DNA from 3 places in the Pseudoalteromonas sp. PAR1 genome. Region 3 is predicted to be linked to each of the others. Evidence: predicted binding sites of a transcription regulator. Region 3 holds the regulator's gene; each other region holds the start of a gene.

Region 1 (4,183 bases), on a different contig from region 3:
ACTAGATGCTTGAAAATAGTGGTTCAGTAAATACCAGCTATCCAAACAGGTAAGGCCGAATGGCAAAATCAGCAAAAATCGAATTTGTCTGCACTGAGTGCGGCATGAATTATCAGCGCTGGCAAGGGCAGTGTAAATGTGGTGCATGGAATACCCTTGCAGAGTTTAAACCGTCAGCAGGGCAGTCAAAGCAAGCTGCAAGTCGAGCTGCAATTGCAGGCTATGCCGGTAATGTGGGCGGCGGTTCAAAAAAAATAAATGAAGTTGCAACCACTGAAGCTGAAAAGCGCCTTACAGAAATTGGTGAATTAGATAGGGTATTAAGTGGCGGCGTGACCACAGGCTCAGTGAATATTATTTCTGGGGATCCTGGGGCAGGTAAAACCACCTTGTTGTCAGATTTAGTTGCACGTATGTCAAAAGTAATGCCGTCTTTATACTGTACAGCAGAAGAGTCATTATCACAGTTTAAAAATCGGGTTAACCGCTTACGTCTAGATTACAACGAAGATGAGCTGTACTTACTATCTGAAACCAGCGTTGAAGCAATCATTGAAGAACTTGATAAACATAAAATAAAGTTTGCTGTTATCGACTCAATTCAGGCTGTTGTAACAGAAACGGCAAATGGTACTCCAGGGTCACCCTCACAAGTGAAAAGTGCGGCTCAGGCGCTCACGCAATATTGTAAGCAAAATGATGTGACCATGTTTATTATCGCTCACGTAAACAAAAATAACGAAATTGCTGGGCCACAAACCTTAGTACACATTGTCGATGCGTTATTACACATTGACACCAATGATGGGCAAGTAAGGACATTACGTGCCAATAAAAACCGTTTTGGCGATATCGACACTGTGGGCATTTTTAGAATGTGTGAGCGAGGTATGCTGAGCGTTGATAACCCGAGCGAAATCTTCCTATCAGGCTCAACGACTGAGTCGCCGGGCTCTGCGATTACTTGTATTCGTAAAGGCAATCGTAACTTACTACTCGAAATTCAATGTCTAACCACAGAAACCGAAGCTGAATTCCCTCAACGAGTGTGTGTTGGTTTAAACATGAATCGTATCAAGATGCTTACTGGGATTTTACGAAAACACACTAAAACTAAAATCTTCCATGATACGTTTTTTAATATAGTTGGTGGTTTAAAAATTGATGAGTCAGAAACCTGCATTGATTTAGCGTTAGTTACAGCACTTTTAAGTAGTTTGAATGAGTTTTTGGTGCCACGGACTACTTGTATTATGGGCGAGTTGAGTTTAAATGGTGATGTAAGACCAATAGACAGTGGCGTACCTCGAGTTAAAGAAGCGGCGCAACATGGCTTTACTGAAATCTTTATTCCTTATCGTAATTACCATAAATCAATGGAAGGCTTAGGCGCAAAAATTACCCCAGTGAAAACTGTGCATGAATTACTGACGTTAATTAACTAAACACAATTTGATACACTGATAAAAAATTTACACCAATTAAAGGAAATAAAATGAAGAAGTTAATTATTGCGTCGGTTGTTGCTGCGGCAGTCGGTGGCGTAGCTTACGCAAACTATGCTGTGACACAGGAAGTGAAAACAGTGGTTGATCAGCAGCTGAGTGCTTTATCAACACAAAGTGGTGTAGATATTACTTATAGCGATATTTCAGCGAGTGTTTTTGATAGCAGCATGGAGCTTTCGGGTATCAAAGTACAAAGCCTTGATAGCAATGAAGCTATTGCAACCATAGATACGATTGAAGTATCAGGTTATGAGCAAGACAGCATTCCACCTCATACTGGGTTTGTTATGACAAACTTTCGATTCAGTGATGATTTCCTCGCTCAGTTACCGCAAAACGCCAACAACAAATTAGCGTCTACAAGCTATAACGTTAAGTCTTCGCTAGATTACAATAAAGACTCTGGTGATAGTGCGTTTGCAGTTAACGTGACTGCAAATGAAGTGGCCGATGTTCACTTTAATTTAGGGTTGGCGAAATCAACTCCTTTAATGGAAGCGTCATTGGCTATCAGCAAGATGCAAAACTCAACACAAAATGGCCAGCTCACATTAGAGCAGCAACTGCAGCAGCAATCAAAAATGATGGCGGCCATGAGCCAGTTAGAGCCACGAAGTATTTCACTGTCAGTTGCAGATGAAGGTGAGTTAAAAGCGGTTGTAGAGAGCTTCTTGCAAGCGCAAGGTATGACTCATGAACAGTTCCAGCAGGTTGTTGCTATGCAGTTACAACAAGCGCCGGTTAGCACTGACTTAGAGACTGCTATTACTAATTTTGCTCAAGGCTTATCATCATTCTCGGTTTCGGCAAACTTGCCAGAAGGTCAGTCTATGATGCAAATCAATCAGCAAATTATGGCGCTAATGGGACAACCTGAAGAACTTGCCAAATTTATTAACCTTCAAGCAAGCGGTAAATAAGGCTAAGGTGCAGACAACCTTAAAGTGTTGTTCCGTCTTGTGAGCTTACTTTAAGGTTGTTTTTAACTTTTCGGATGCCTCGGTTATGCTCCAAAAACTTTTGTGCTAAAGCACGTTGAAATCCTGTCTTGGTAGAGCCGATAAGCTCAACCGTATCACCCTCTACAATCACCTGTAGATTAGAAATAGTAAAGTTAGGGTTGCTGGTAAGTTTCTGCAAAGCATATTGTTGCAATCTAGGTTGTGCTGATGTGCTTGATGTTAAAACACTGGTATTTGCACTCACCTTTGTCGCACAAGCTAGTAAAAATAAACAACTTAATGAGATCAGTACTACGGTTAATTTAAAGCGGTTCATACGATTCCCTCGCGAAGACTCTGTTGCAGAACCAGTTACAATTATCATTCCAATTTTAAGTTTCTGATTATAAAGTGATTTTATGCTTGGTAGGTTAAAAGGTATGAACTAATTACACAGTAATTAGTAAAAAAGTACATGCAGCAGAGAGCAAAATGCCGAGACGAGCTCGGCATTTTCAAGTAAAGATATTAAGCTATTTTTTCTTTTTTACTTTTGCTTTGGCTTTTTTCTTCGCCTTGATCTTTGCAGGATCTTTTTTCTTTTTAGATGGGATCTTTGCTTCTTTGTGTTGAGGCTCAATACCTTTAATTACGCGACGTTTAAGCTTTTGCTCAATGTAGCGTTCAACCTTGCCCAGAATAGCCACATCGTGAGCTTCAATAAATGAAATCGCAATCCCTTTTTTGCCAGCGCGGCCAGTACGGCCAATGCGGTGTACATAGATATCTGCAGTACGCGGCATATCAAAGTTAATAACATGACTAATATCGGCGACATCAATGCCACGTGCAGCAACATCGGTTGCCACTAAGATATTATTGCGACCAGAGTGAAAGTTCTCCATCGCTTTCATGCGTTTGTCTTGTGGCATTTCACCACGTAGCCATGCAACGCGTAACCCTTCGTTGTTAAGCTCACCAATCAAGGTTTCTAAGCGTTCACGGGTTTTAACAAACACGATTGCTTTATGTATGTCTTCACCGTTTAGGATCTCGACCAACATTTTTAGTTTATGGTTATAGTCATCAGCTAGGTGAACCCACTGATGAATTTTAGCTTTCTCTTTTCGGGTTGACTCTGCTTCAAGTAGTGCAGGGTCATTTAAAATTCGTTCTGCAAATAACTCAACGCTGTCGCCTTCAAGTGTTGCTGAGAATAAGAAACATTGGCGACGATTACGTGCTTCGTCACAAATTCGCAGCATTTCTTTACGAAAACCCATGTCTAGCATGCGATCAGCTTCATCAAGAATAAGCAGTTCAACATTCTCAGCATGGAAATTCTCAGTTTCGAGGTATTCCATTAAGCGCCCTGGCGTGGCAATTAAAATGTCGTTATTACTCTCGAAAATTTCTTTATGTGTCCCGTAGTTAATACCGCCGGTTACTACACCAATTTTGAGGTGTGTTTGCGCAGCAAGTAATTCACATTGTTCATGAATTTGATAAGCCAATTCACGAGTCGGTGTCATGATCAGCACGCGAGCAAAGCCAGGATCGCGACGAGGGAAATCAAGCAAGTATTGAATTGCAGGGATCAAAAAAGCGGCTGTTTTACCAGTACCAGTTGGCGCAGATGCTAAAATATCGCGGCCTCTTAGCGCTTCAGGGATCGCTTGTTGTTGAATACTGGTTGGTGTATCAAAACCCATTTTATTAATGGCATTTAACAGC
Region 2 (4,183 bases), on a different contig from region 3:
TATCACCGACGATAATGGCCAGCATTTAGTTTTATCAGCAAAAAACAGTGGTGTTGAAAACGCAATAAAAGTTACAGCAACTGATGCTGATGGCAATAATACTGACGCGGCAGGTTTATCGGCTCTAGCCTATGACACCGGTTCAGGGGTTACAAACATTAACGAGGTGATTGCTGCAACAGACGCTTCAATTACCATAGATGGTAATTTAACAGTTACAAGCAGTGATAACGAGTTTGCAAATGTTATTGATGGTGTAACGATCACCGCTAAAAAAGCCCATGGCACTGATGACGACGATAGTACCCTTAAAATTACAGAAAATAATAATAATATTAAAGCCGGTTTAAATAGCTTTATAGAAAGCTATAACGAATTACTTGAACTGAGTAATAATTTAGGTAAATCAGGTGAAAGCGGTGCAGGTGTGATGGCCGGTGACTCTATGCTTCGCGGCGTAATGTCAAAACTTCGTCAGCAATTAACCAGTGAAGTTAGCTTGAGTGATGGCAGTAGTTTGTCGTTATCTAAGCTTGGGGTTGAAGCAGACCGTTACGGCAAATTAAGCCTAGATACCGAACGCCTAAACGAACAAGTAGAAGCCGATGTAGACTTAGTTCAAGAGTTCTTTTTGGGTGAGGGCGATGAAGGCGGCTTTGCGCAATCTTTTGATGAGCTAATGAGTTTTTATACGGATTCAGATGGTATTGTTCAAAACAGAATCGACAGTAAACAGACTCAGTTAGATGGTTTAGATGATGAGCGCATTGATTTTGCAAGAAAAATGGAGTCGTTAGAGTCTCGTTTATACGCACAGTACAATAGCATGGATTTACTTGTCGCCCAGATGAACTCAACCAGTAGCTATGTGCAAGCGCAGCTTGATAATATGCCAGGGGTTGTTAAGCAAAATAAATAGTTGAATTAGTATGTTTTCTTGCCTGTATTTGGGTGTTACCTTTTGTAGAAATAATAATTTATCAAGCAACTAAACGCTAATTAGCGTTTAGTTGCTTGATATTTTGAAATAGCTTTATGTGATTTACGCTGGTTGATCAGCTCAGCCTGAGTTTTGTCTCTGGCGTTTTTAAGTTTAGCTGTAGCAGTTAAAATTTTGGCTTGTATAGCTAATAACTCTTTTTCTTGAGGTGGTGTTTCACTCTCACACCAATGCTTTAACTCTTGGTCAATAGCTATTAACGTTTGGCTTGCCAGCTCAATATCTGTTTTATCTATGTGCTCTGACAATGCAATGAGTAATGCATTCAGAGCGTTAAAATTCGGCATTATTGCTCAGCTTTAGGTATGCGCTCTTCGAGCGGAATAGAATCCCACCCTTCTTTTATTTCTTTAACGATACGGATAACATCATCTACTGCTGCAATGTCGTTGTTTACATTTGCTTCAGTTAACCTGCGTTGGCAAAAGTCGTACAGCGATAGTAGGTTGCTAGAGATATCCCCTCCATGCTCAAAATTGAGTGCATCTTGTAGAGCACCGAATAATAAAATGCAGGTAGAAATGTTTTCACCTTTTTTTTCAAATTCTTTACGCTCAATAAAGCCTTTAGTTGCTGCTAAACGTCCGATAATGTTACTGAAAATCAAATTGATCTGCTCATAAGGAGACATTTCATTAATGTTGCTAACGCTAACTTGACTGTACTTTTTTATCGATATGTGTGCCATGAGAAAATCCTATATTAAAAACACTGATTCATAAAAGTAGATAAGCAATATTAATGCCATTGATATTATCTTTCTTTGTGCATTTCTATAGAGATTATAGCAACGAGTATAGAATATTTTAAAATTCAAACAGGCTAAATTTGTAAGTTAATTCTTTAGTATTAAATTTTAGTGCTAAGTGACTATTTTTTGGCGTTGATGTCAATAAATTGCCGCTTAGCGCTTGCATCCCTCCTAAACTCGCTTACAATTTAGAAATTAACTAACCTCGTGGTAACTGTGGTTCGCCAATAATGATCTTAATTTTAGACAATAATAATAATCGTGCGATAGGTTTACATGCAGCACTTACCTTCATTGGTGAAACTGCACAATTAGTTGATGAGACTTCGTTACAGTCTTTTTGTGAAAAACATCAACAGCAAGAATGTATGGTCATTCTTGGTGCTTTACAGCAGCTAAATCACGAGGCTGTGATCAAACAGTTTCCAGCTATTCCATTTTTGTTAATAGGTGAAACCCTCAAACCCCTTCTTAGTATTGCTAATGTTGTAGGCTTGATATGTGAGCCTTTCAATCATGACGTAACCACTCAGTTATTGCATGACTGTCAGCAATATCAGCGTATGCTGCCCGGTGCTCATAAACAGTCTAAGTCGCAAAAATCGTTTGATGGACTTGTTGGTGAAACTGATGCTGTAAAAGATGTGCGTTTTTTAATTGAGCAGGTGGCTAAAACCGATGCCAATGTACTTATTTTAGGTGAGTCTGGCACAGGTAAAGAGGTGGTAGCACGAAACGTTCACCTACTATCTAAACGAAATAGCGGGCCATTTGTGCCAGTAAACTGCGGTGCTATTCCTGGTGAGTTACTTGAAAGTGAGTTATTTGGTCACGAAAAAGGGGCGTTTACTGGGGCAATTTCAGCGCGAAAAGGGCGTTTTGAATTAGCACAAGGCGGTACACTGTTTTTAGATGAAATTGGTGACATGCCACTGCAAATGCAGGTTAAGCTTTTACGAGTATTACAAGAGCGCAGTTATGAACGAGTAGGTGGGACAAAGCCTATTCAAGCTGATGTACGAATTATTGCTGCTACCCATCGTAATCTTGAAGAAATGATTGAAAAGGGCGACTTCCGCGAAGACCTTTTTTATCGCTTAAACGTGTTTCCAATTGAAAACCCTTCGCTAAGTGAGCGTGCTGACGACATTCCTCTACTTTTAAAAGAGTTAATGCGCCGTGTGAATGAGCAAAGTGGCACAACAGCAAAATTCACCGAACGGGCAATTCAAAGCTTAAAAGAGCATGCATGGCCGGGGAATATTCGTGAGCTTGCTAACTTAGTTGAGCGCATGGTGATCATGTTCCCTGATAAAGTAGTTGATGTGCCAGACCTACCAGCTAAATATCGTTATATTGAAGTTGAGGCTTATGAGCCTGAGTACCCTGAAGAATTGATGGAGCGAGATGCTTTCAACGATATTTTCAGTACTGGCTTTAGTGATTACGATGAGGAAGAACTTGATACCCCAGCAACAACGGTAGACTCAGGTTTATTACCTGATGAAGGAATTGAGCTGAAAGAGTATCTTGCTGAGCTTGAAATCAGCTTAATAAGCCAAGCATTAGAGCGCTACGATTATGTTGTTGCACGTGCTGCAGAAATTTTAGGTGTAAGACGCACCACACTGGTCGAAAAAATGAAGAAATACAACCTAACGCGCGACTAGCCGCGTTAGGTGTCTTGCTCGGTTTTATCTATTCGTATTCACTGATTATCTCAGCTTTTCTAAAGCAATCATTGCTATGGTCATTTACCATACCGCAGGCTTGCATATGCGCATACACAGTCGTTGGGCCTAAAAATTTAAAGCCACGCTTTTTTAAATCTTTGGCAAATGTTGTTGAGGCTTCAGTAATAGCCGGATAGTCTGCTAATTTATCGAGGTCGTTTACCAAAGGCTTGCCACCAACAAACTGCCATTGATAGTTTGAGAAACTGCCAAACTCTTTTTGAATTTCAATAAAACGCTGCGCGTTATTGATAGTGGCAGCGATTTTAGCGCGATTACGAATAATGCCTTCAAACAGCATTAACCGTTCGACGTCGTCTTCGGTCATTTTGGCAACTTCTTCAACAACAAAGTTTTTGAAGGCACTGCGATAGCCATCACGCTTTTTAAGTATGGTATACCAACTCAGTCCCGCTTGTGCTGACTCTAAGGTTATAAACTCAAATAAGCGGTGATCATCATATAATGGCACCCCCCATTCTTGGTCATGATAGGCCACATAATCTTCTTTGCTGGTATCGAGCCATGGGCAACGACAATGGTGTTCTTTTTGCATTATTCCCTCGCGATTGTCATTTTTTTGTCAGTGTTGTTTTTGTCTTTAATTTATTGAAATAAAACAAAAATAAATTTGGTACGGATTGTGCATTTAGCTAGGTAGACACGATTTTTTGAGTATCGATTATGGCCTTAGCAAAT
Region 3 (4,183 bases):
GATAATCAGCTTTTTATCTTTTTTACCTAAGATCTTTTCACGAATTGATTCAGCTAACTGATGAACACTCAGGTCGGTGGTATCAATCATAAAATCAGCGCGCGTGATCAGTACATCCAGTAATACTCTTTCTTGCTTAATTGCTAAATCGAGTGGCAGCGAGTCAATCGATAGAGGATGTAAGCGTCGCGTTTCAGAAAAGCGTTTGATCAGAGTTTGGTCATCACTGTCTAAATAGAACAGTGTTGGGTTTGCGAAACCTGGCAGGTATTCAAGAATATCATTAAACTCTTGCTGCTCTTTCGGTAAGTTACGCACATCTATGCTGACTGCTATTTTGTCATAGTTGTCTGAAACGCTACGAACAAGCGAAGGTAATAAGTTGACTGGGATATTATCAACACAGTAGTAACCCAAGTCTTCAAGTACACGTAAAGCGACCGATTTACCTGAGCCTGAGCGACCGCTGATGATAATTAATTCCATTTATGCCTCTGCTGATATGACCTGAAACAGTTCGTGGTCTGTTTTAGCGCTACGTAACTGTTTACAAAACTCTTTATCTTTTAGTCTATCAGCAATTGTCGATAATGTCTTTAGGTGAAGTTGGCTGTCTCCATCTGGTACGATGAGTGCAACGAAAATATCCACAGGTCGGTTATCAATTGCGTCAAAATTGATTGGGGATTCACTCACTATGACAAATGCCTGTGGTTGCTCTGCACCACTCATGCGGCCATGTGGAATAGCAATGCCACGACCAATACCTGTACTGCCTAATTTTTCTCTATTGAGTAAGGCATCAAGGACGTCTTGTTGAGATAAATGAGGAAGCTGCTGGTGAGCCAGCTCGCTGATATATTCAAGGATTCTTTTTTTGCTATTAAAAAGGACCGCAGCTTTGCTGCAGTCCTGGTTAGTAAGTGAACTAAGTTTCATAATTTAGTGTCGAGCTAATTTCTCTTTGTGTTTAATGACTTGACGATCTAGTTTGTCGATTAGCGAGTCAATGGCTGCATACATATCTTGGTGTGCAGTTGAGGCAAAGAGCTCGCCTCCATTTACATGTAAAGTTGCTTCTGCTTTTTGGCTTAATTTTTCTACATCTAGAATGACATGTACATTATTAATGTGGTCAAAATGCCTTTCTAGTTTTGCAAACTTGCTGTTTACATAGTCTCTTAATGAATCAGTGATTTCTACATGACGACCAGTTAAATTTAGTTGCATAAGCATTTTCCTTCTATGTAAAACGTCTAAATCAAACTCTTACGCTGATTAGACGGAGGTATCGCTAGAGACTCTCGATATTTTGCAATTGTGCGTCTAGCTACTTTAATTCCTTGCTCAGCCAATATATCTGCAATTTTACTATCACTCAATGGTTTAGCTGAGTTTTCTGCAGCGATAAGCTTTTTGATCAAAGCGCGAATTGCTGTTGATGAACACTCACCACCGTTTTCTGTGCTGACATGGCTTGAGAAGAAATATTTCAACTCAAAAATCCCGCGAGGGGTGTGCATGTATTTTTGTGTTGTAACACGTGAAATTGTCGATTCATGCATTTCGACCATTTCTGCGACATCGTTCAGCACCATTGGTTTCATGGCTTCTGGGCCATGTTCAAAAAATGCTTGTTGTTGCTGTACGATACAATTGGTCACTTTTAAAAGTGTATCGTTACGGCTCTCTAAGCTTTTAATAAACCATTTAGCTTCTTGTAAATGAGAGCGAATAAACTGGCTATCGCTGCTCGATTTTACTGAGCGTGACATAGCTGCATATTGGCTATTCACTCTAATTTTTGGCATACAATCTGGGTTTAGTTCAACGACCCAACGACCTTTAACTTTTTTAACCGATACATCGGGTATAACGTACTCAGACTCTTCGCGAACTATGCTGTCTGCTGGCTTAGGGTTTAAGCTGTGGATCAGCGTCATTACTTCTTTTAGTTCGCTTTCTTTAAGCTTAGTCTTTTTCATCAAAGTGCGATAGTCGCGACTTGCTAATAATTCAATATGCTCAGATAAAACCATTTTAGTTTCAGCTAAATACGGCGTACTCGCATCGAATTGGCGAAGCTGGATACATAAGCACTCTTGTAAGCTACGGGCACCAATCCCTACTGGATCAAACAACTGTATTCTCTTTAAGACCGCTTCGACTTCATCTAGTTCGATTTCTTCTTCATCATTATTTTGATTAAAACTTTCGACTATGTCTTCGCAGCTAACAGTTAAAATACCTGAGTCATCAATTGCCTCTACGATGGCGACAGCGATCGCTTCGTCAGTTGGGCTAAATGGTGTGAGTTGTAATTGCCACATAAGGTATTCATGGAGGGTTTCAGTCGATGCACCTTGATAAATTGACTCATCTTCTGGCATTGGACCTGATGATGTTGATGGGGCAGCACTCATGTACTCATCCCATGTCACATCCATGGCTAAATCGTCACTTACGGTGTCTTTGTTAAGGGCATCGCTGCTTTCTTGTTCGTACTCACTCGGCGCTTCTTCGGCCGATGCACTTAGCTGAGTATCATCAGATTCAGCTTTTTGCTCGTTCTTACCAATGTTTTCATCGTTGTAATCTGCTTCTTCCACTTCAAGCAGAGGGTTACTATCAAGTGCTTCTTGAATTTCTTGCTGGAGATCCAATGTACTAAGCTGCAGCAAGCGAATTGCTTGTTGCAGTTGTGGAGTCATTGTAAGTTGCTGGCCCATGCGCAGCTGTAATGATTGCCTCATGTATCCCTAACAATCCTTTTATGTGTTATCGACACCTGTGCAGTCACAGGTAAATTTATATCGATTTATTGTCATTGTTATTTAGTTTAGCAGATGCGCTAGATGGTGGCTTATTGGTTATAGCCTGAATTGCTCACCTAGATACACATCGCGTACGGTTTGGTCAGCTAAAACATGCTCAGGTGTTCCTGATGCAATTAGCTCCCCATGAGAAACAATGTAGGCTTTTTCACAAACATCAAGGGTTTCTCTAACATTATGGTCAGTGATTAATACACCAATACCACGATTTTTTAAGTGTTCAATAATTTTCTTTATATCTAACACTGAAATAGGATCAACACCAGCAAAAGGCTCATCTAACAAGATAAATTTAGGGTTTGCTGCTAATGCCCGAGCAATTTCTACGCGACGACGCTCGCCCCCAGATAAGGCCATGCCTTGACTATCACGAATATGCTGAATACTAAATTCATCAAGTAAGTTGTTGAGTGTTTCTTCTCGGCCTTGTTTATTTAAATCTTTACGCGTTTCTAAAATAGCCATTAGGTTTTGATAAACCGTTAACTTTCTAAAAATAGATGACTCTTGTGGTAGGTAACCAATCCCTAAACGTGCTCGGCTATGCATTGGCAAAAGTGTAATATCGTTATCATCAATGCTGATCTTGCCTTTATCGCTAGGTACTAAGCCAACAATCATATAGAAAGTGGTGGTTTTGCCTGCGCCATTTGGGCCAAGCAAACCAACGATACTGCCCGCTTCAACTTCAAGACCCACATTTTTGACAACTTGGCGGCCTTTATAGCTTTTTGCTAAAAGCTCTGCTTTTAATGTGCTCATGGTTGGCCTTTATCGTCTTGTTTGTTGTCTACAGGCACTAAGATTGTGTGTACACGGTCTGTTGAGTTTTCATCTTTTTCTGCGCTAATTAGTTGTTGTGCCATATCATAGGTAATGCTTTTCGCTGTTACTTTTTGGCCTGCTTGAGTCACTTCGGCTTCGCCATTTAAAGTTAAGAAGCGCTTGGCTACGTCGTAGCGAACTTCTTCTGCACTGGCGCTCATTACCGTGCCATCTGCTTGCTTTTCTTCAAAATAAGCAGGCTTACCTGTGGCGATAATTAACTCAACAGTACCTTCTGTATCACCACCATGGGCTTCAAGGCGTTCGGCTGTGATCCGGCGGTTACCATGTATAATTTCGACATTGCCTTCAAATATACCAACGCCATCTTTTAGCTTACCAGTTTGGCGATCTGAGCTTATGCTAATTTGTGCGCCTGTCTGCTCGGCAGCTACGCCTGAAAAGGCAATCAATAAGCTTGGGATCAGGAGTAATTTCTTCAGTTTATTGGTCATAGTATATGGTTCGTGTATGGTTAGTTAACTCTACAATCTCGGTTTTTAAATTAGCTTTTAGGCCTTTAC

The links. Region 3 encodes sigma-54, which starts transcription at its own class of promoters, with help from an activator protein. Its sites were predicted from a motif close to GTTGGCACGNNNNTNGNNT; they were not measured.
Region 1: a site for sigma-54 is predicted at 2,822-2,840, ahead of QL229_RS19980 (BON domain-containing protein). Genes of this name have one in related genera too.
Region 2: a site for sigma-54 is predicted at 1,731-1,749, ahead of fliS (flagellar export chaperone FliS). Genes of this name have one in related genera too.

What each region holds. Positions count from the first base shown of each region.
Region 1 covers NZ_CAMZMY010000039.1:6,005-10,187, forward strand. Annotated here, with positions in the region: gene radA (DNA repair protein RadA) at 60-1,445, shown strand; gene QL229_RS19975 (hypothetical protein) at 1,496-2,428, shown strand; gene QL229_RS19980 (BON domain-containing protein) at 2,448-2,786, opposite strand; gene srmB (ATP-dependent RNA helicase SrmB) at 2,983-4,183, opposite strand, start outside.
Region 2 covers NZ_CAMZMY010000006.1:164,083-168,265, forward strand. Annotated here, with positions in the region: gene fliD (flagellar filament capping protein FliD) at 1-919, shown strand, start outside; gene QL229_RS07085 (hypothetical protein) at 1,000-1,287, opposite strand; gene fliS (flagellar export chaperone FliS) at 1,287-1,688, opposite strand; gene QL229_RS07095 (sigma-54 dependent transcriptional regulator) at 1,982-3,421, shown strand; gene QL229_RS07100 (DNA-3-methyladenine glycosylase I) at 3,450-4,040, opposite strand; gene QL229_RS07105 (ATP-binding protein) at 4,169-4,183, shown strand, end outside.
Region 3 covers NZ_CAMZMY010000011.1:134,227-138,409, reverse strand. Annotated here, with positions in the region: gene rapZ (RNase adapter RapZ) at 1-486, opposite strand, end outside; gene ptsN (PTS IIA-like nitrogen regulatory protein PtsN) at 487-939, opposite strand; gene hpf (ribosome hibernation promoting factor) at 943-1,230, opposite strand; gene QL229_RS11360 (RNA polymerase factor sigma-54) at 1,257-2,753, opposite strand; gene lptB (LPS export ABC transporter ATP-binding protein) at 2,871-3,596, opposite strand; gene lptA (lipopolysaccharide transport periplasmic protein LptA) at 3,593-4,114, opposite strand; gene lptC (LPS export ABC transporter periplasmic protein LptC) at 4,104-4,183, opposite strand, start outside.